2 regions of the Cyanobium usitatum str. Tous genome follow, and region 2 is predicted to be linked to the other one. Evidence: predicted binding sites of a transcription regulator. Region 2 holds the regulator's gene; the other holds the start of a gene.
The links. The regulator NtcA, encoded in region 2, controls nitrogen genes in cyanobacteria. The targets are predictions, from matches to a motif close to GTANCNNNNGNTAC.
Positions count from the first base shown of each region.

Region 1: the regulator NtcA is predicted to act here: its motif matches at 1,328-1,341, upstream of queF (preQ(1) synthase).

Region 1 is NZ_OY986431.1:305,932-308,392, reverse strand. It holds gene U9970_RS01610 (cytochrome c biogenesis protein ResB) at 1-826, shown strand, start outside; gene queF (preQ(1) synthase) at 823-1,248, opposite strand; gene U9970_RS01600 (P-II family nitrogen regulator) at 1,435-1,773, shown strand; gene U9970_RS01595 (TlyA family RNA methyltransferase) at 1,796-2,461, opposite strand, start outside.
Region 2 is NZ_OY986431.1:2,076,176-2,078,636, reverse strand. It holds gene U9970_RS11315 (DUF3084 domain-containing protein) at 1-937, opposite strand, end outside; gene ntcA (global nitrogen regulator NtcA) at 972-1,712, opposite strand; gene U9970_RS11305 (cob(I)yrinic acid a,c-diamide adenosyltransferase) at 1,955-2,461, shown strand, end outside.

The DNA.
Region 1 (2,461 bases), 890 kb from region 2:
GCTGGGCCGGGTCGGACCCCTGCTGGTGCACGCCGGCATGGTGGTGCTGATGCTCGGGGCCGCCTGGGGGGCACTTGGGGGGCAACGGGCTGAGCAATACCTGGCCCCCGGCCGCAGCCTGGAGCTGATGGACAGCCGGGGCAGCAGCCAACTCACCCTCGCCCTCGACCACTTTTCTATCCAGCGCGATCCCGCCGGGCGACCTGAGCAATTCACCTCCCAGTTGCGCATCTTGGAGGGCGATGGCAGCGGCGGCAGCCTGCTGAAGCAGGCCGAGATCAGCGTCAACCATCCGCTGCGCTTCCAGGGGGTCACCATGTATCAAGCCGACTGGGCCCTGGCCACCATCAGCCTGCAACTGGGCAAAAGCCCCCTGCTGGAGCTACCGCTGCAGAGCTTTCCTCAGCTAGGCGAACAGATTTGGGGCATCGTGCTGCCCACCCGTCCCGATGGCAGCGAGCCGGTGCTGCTCAGCCTGGGCAGCGAACAAGGGCCTGTGGAGATCTACGGGGCCGACGGAATCTCCCTAGCTCGCCTAGCTCCAGGCGGCCCAGCGGTGGAGGTGAAGGGGCTGCCGATACGGGTTGAAAGCGTGCTGCCCGCCAGTGGCATCCTGCTGAAGCGGGATCCGGGCGTGCCTTTGGTGTACGCAGGATTTGCGATCGCCCTAGCCGGTGGTGGGCTCAGCTTGCTTGCTACGCGTCAGCTTTGGGCCATCGCCGAGCAGCCAGCCGGCCAAGCGGGCCAGCTGCATGTGGCCGGACTCTGCAACCGCAATCTCACCGGCTTCGCTGCCGAGCTGCCCCAGATGCTCGCCCAGCTTTAACAAGCCAGCCGCATGCCGTGGCTGGCGCGCACCACGGTGTGAACGTTGCCGCGGGGGTGAAAATCAGCCTCCAGCTGCATCCACTGGGGATCGGTGGCGGCAACCAGATCATCCAAGATGCGATTGGTCACCTCTTCATGGGAAATGGAGCGGTCGCGGTAGCTGTTTACGTAGAGCTTGATCGCCTTGAGCTCCACCACCCGGGGGCCGGGCTGGTAGATCAGGCGCAACACCGCAAAATCGGGGTAGCCGGAAAAGGGGCACTTACAGGTGAACTCCGGCAGCTCGATCGAAATCTCGTAGGCACGGCCAGGCCTGGGATTGTTAAAACAGATCAACTCCGCTTCAGCGATGGCACGCTCGCCATACATAGGCGTCTGGGTGAGGGAGGACGCGCTGGCAGAAGCTGGGCTGGAAGACATCGGAGCAAGGAAAGGGAAAGGGCCAGTGCCACTAGGCGATCTTAAGGAAAGTGGCCGCAGCCAACGGCTGCCCTGGCCGGTAGCAACCGCTACGACGACCCCCACAAAGCTCGGGCCTAATGGCACTACTCCCTACCATCGGCAGGGATTTCCTGAGAGACTTCCTACTTAGCCCGAGCTGTTCCTATGAAAAAAATTGAGGCCATCATTCGTCCCTTCAAGCTCGAGGACGTCAAGGTCGCCCTGGTCAATGCGGGGATCGTGGGCATGACCGTGAGCGAAGTGCGGGGTTTTGGCCGTCAAAAGGGCCAGGTGGAGCGCTACCGCGGCTCTGAATTCACCGTCGAATTCCTCCAGAAGCTCAAACTTGAGATCGTTGTCGATGACGACAAGGTGGACACCGTGGTGAGCGCCGTTCAAGACGCTGCCCGCACCGGCGAAATCGGCGACGGCAAGATCTTCGTGAGCACAATTGATTCGGTGATTCGAATCCGCACCGGTGATCGGGACAGCGGCGCCATCTGAGCGCCAGCTCCCCTTTTGATTTTTATTCCCTGGGGGTCAGCGTGCTGGCTACCAGGGTTTTTATTTGCTCTGGGCTGATTGGCGCAGGGCTGATTGGCGCAGGGCGGAGTTTTGGGTCGCTTTGGGCTGGTTCAACAAGCTGTTCAACAGGCTCAAAAGCATCCCCTGCCCCATCAGCCATTCCGACCTGGCCATCGCAATCGGAGCGCCGCAGCCAGAGCAGGTATTCGTGGTTGCCGGCAGGTCCGGTGATCGGTGAGGCCACCAGGCCGCAGGCCACCAAGCCCAAGCCAGTGGCCGCGGTGATCACCCCTTCGATGGCATCGCAGTGGGCAACCGGATCACGCACCACCCCGCCCTTGCCGACCCGGCCCTTGCCCACCTCAAACTGGGGTTTAACCAGCAGCAGCAGATCCACGGGTGCTTGGGGTTGCAGCAGCGCCAGCAGCGCCGGCAGCACCAAGGCCAGGGCAATGAACGACACATCGGCCACCGCTAGATCGGGCCAGGGGTCCTCGGGCCCATAGAGCTCGGCCGGGGTGAGGTGACGCAGGTTGGTGCGCTCCTTGAGCACTACCCGAGGATCACTGCGCAGGCTCCAGGCCGTCTGGCCGTAGCCCACATCAATTCCGTAAATGCGGCAGGCCCCGTGCTGAAGCAGACAATCGCTGAAGCCGCCAGTGGAGAT
Region 2 (2,461 bases):
GGTCGCCCTCGATCGTGGTGCTGGCCAGCACTTCACCTGCCTTAACTACTGGGCGGTTGGGGCGTAGGTCTGGGAAGGCAAGCACCTGGCGCTCGCCCCTCAGCACGTTGGCGGCCGAGAGAATGCTCACCACCCAGCTGCCGGGCTTGGCGAGCAGGCCCTCCAGCTTGCTGATGTCGCTCTTTGGTACCAGCAGGATCTGGCGATCGGGGGGCTGGCCGGGCAGCACCCGCCTGAAGGCGTTGAGATTGGCCTGCTGCAGCAAGGCGGTGATCACCTCCGTGGCCTGCTCGGGGCGCTCAAGGGTCACCTTGGCGCTGGCCAGGGTCTGACCGCTGCTGAGCACCACGTCGCCGCGACGCAGGGCAATCAGGTTGCTCTCCAGGTCCTTAAGTTCTTTGGCACCGGCGCTGATCCGGCGGCGCACCTGGGCCAGTTCCGCTTCGGTGCGGCGGATTTCCGCATCCCGCCCCTTCACCTCCTGGCTGAGACGGCTGCGCTCCAGCTCCAGCTGGTTGCGCTGGGCTAAAAGTGGCGCCAGCTCCTGGCGCAATTTGCTGGCCCGGGCTTGGGCCTGCTCAAAGCGCGTCTGGGCCTCGCGTTTGCCCTGTTCAGCCCGAGCCACCTCCAGGCGGCTGCTGGCTAGTTGGCTGTTGCTGCGGCTCAGTTGGCTGCGGCTGGTTTGCAGCCGTTGCTCCAGTCGATCGAGTTCAAACAGGCCCGTGCGCAGCCGCTCGCTCACCAGCAGCATCAGGCCGAGGGAGATGGCACTGATCAGGCTGCCGGTGAGCACCGTGATCAACACGGCGGTGCGGCGGGGCCGCATCCCCAACAAGCTCAAGCGCGCCTTGCCCACCAGGCTGCCGAGTCGGTCGCCCAGGGTGGAGAGCACTCCCCCCAGGGCGAGCAGAGCGAGGATCAGCAGCCAGCCCGTCACATACGTCCGCGAAGGGCCCCAGTATCTCTGGCGTTCAGCTGAAGCGCTTGGCTAGGGCGATTGGATCAAACACAGTGATCTTTTTGCGGTCGATCTGAACCAGCCCGTCGTTGCGCAGGTCGCCCAGCAGGCGAGTGATTGTGACCCGGGTGGAGCCAATCGCTTCGGCAATCGCCTGGTGGGAGAGGCGCAGATCAATCGTGATCCCTTCCGAGCTGGGAACGCCGAAATCGCGGCACAGCACCAGCAGAAAGCTCACCAGCCGCGAGCTCATGTCGCGGTGGGTGAGGGTTTCGATCATCGTTTCGGTCTGCAGGATCCGCGAAGACAGGCCCTGCAGCAGCAGCAAGCCCACGCTGGCGTCCTGCTCGATCGCCCGGCGCACCGAGGTGGCTGGTGCGGTCACCATCTCGACCCTTGTGAAGGCCACAGCGTGATAAAAGCGGTCGGAGCGCTGGCCGGTAAGCAGCGACAGCACACCAAATAGGCTGTTTTCACGCAACAGGGCCACGGTGATCTCCTCGCCGGATTCATATACCCGCGAAAGCCGGACCGCTCCGCGCCGCAGCAGATAGACCCGCTCGGCTGGATCGCCGGGGAAAAAGATCGTCTTGCCCCGTTCGATCGTCTCGACACTGCTGCCGGCCAGGCCCCGGATCACTTCCAGCAGGGTGGGGTTGCCCTGGCCGGCGCTGCCCATGCCTGCCACCACGCCAGGGGCACCCGTCGATGGGGTGTTGGCGGTACGGCTAAATCCGTGGGTAGCGCCAACCATCAAGGTATGGGCAAGTGCCGGGACCTTAAGGATCACCCGGGGGGTGGCTTGTAGCAATACACACGGTTTGAGATGACACCGCCGGCGCCACCGGCGCACCAGTACGTATGTTTCCGCTAGGGATGGTGTCGTTTGCTTGTGGAGCGGCCCGATCCCGCTACATTCAGCTCCGCGGGGCCATGGGCTGCTCGCGGCGCTCCAGGTCTGTTTTTCGATTTTCCAGGTTTTTATTCAGGTTGTTCATGACCGCGAGCTTGCCCGTCTCAGGCCTCACCTCCTCCTCTGGAGCTGGTTTTCCGGCGGTCCAGCACCAACCTCAGCGCTCTGGCCATCGCCCTTTGGCCGTGGCGGCTGCGCCGGCATTGCGGCTCGTGGCCCAGTCGGAGGGCTTATTGCAAATCCATACGGCGCCTTTCCGCGGCAGTTTCGGTGCCGTGCTCAGCCAGGCCCTGCGTAGTGCCGGCTTGGGCAGCCGGGTGCTGGTTACTCAGTTTCTTAAGGGCGGCGTAGATCAGGGCCTCGGCAGCAGCGTCTGGCTGTGCGGGCGTCTGCAATGGCTGCGGCCCGGCGTGCCTGCCTGTCTGTCAGAGCCAGCTGCCCACCAGGAGCTCGAGTTGTTGGAGGCGGTGCGCCAGGTGTGGGCCTTCAGCCGCGAGCAGCTGCTCAGTGGTGCGGTCGATCTGATGGTGCTCGACGAGCTGGGCTTGGCTGTGGAGTTGGGCTACATCGATCAGGCTGAAGTGCTAGCA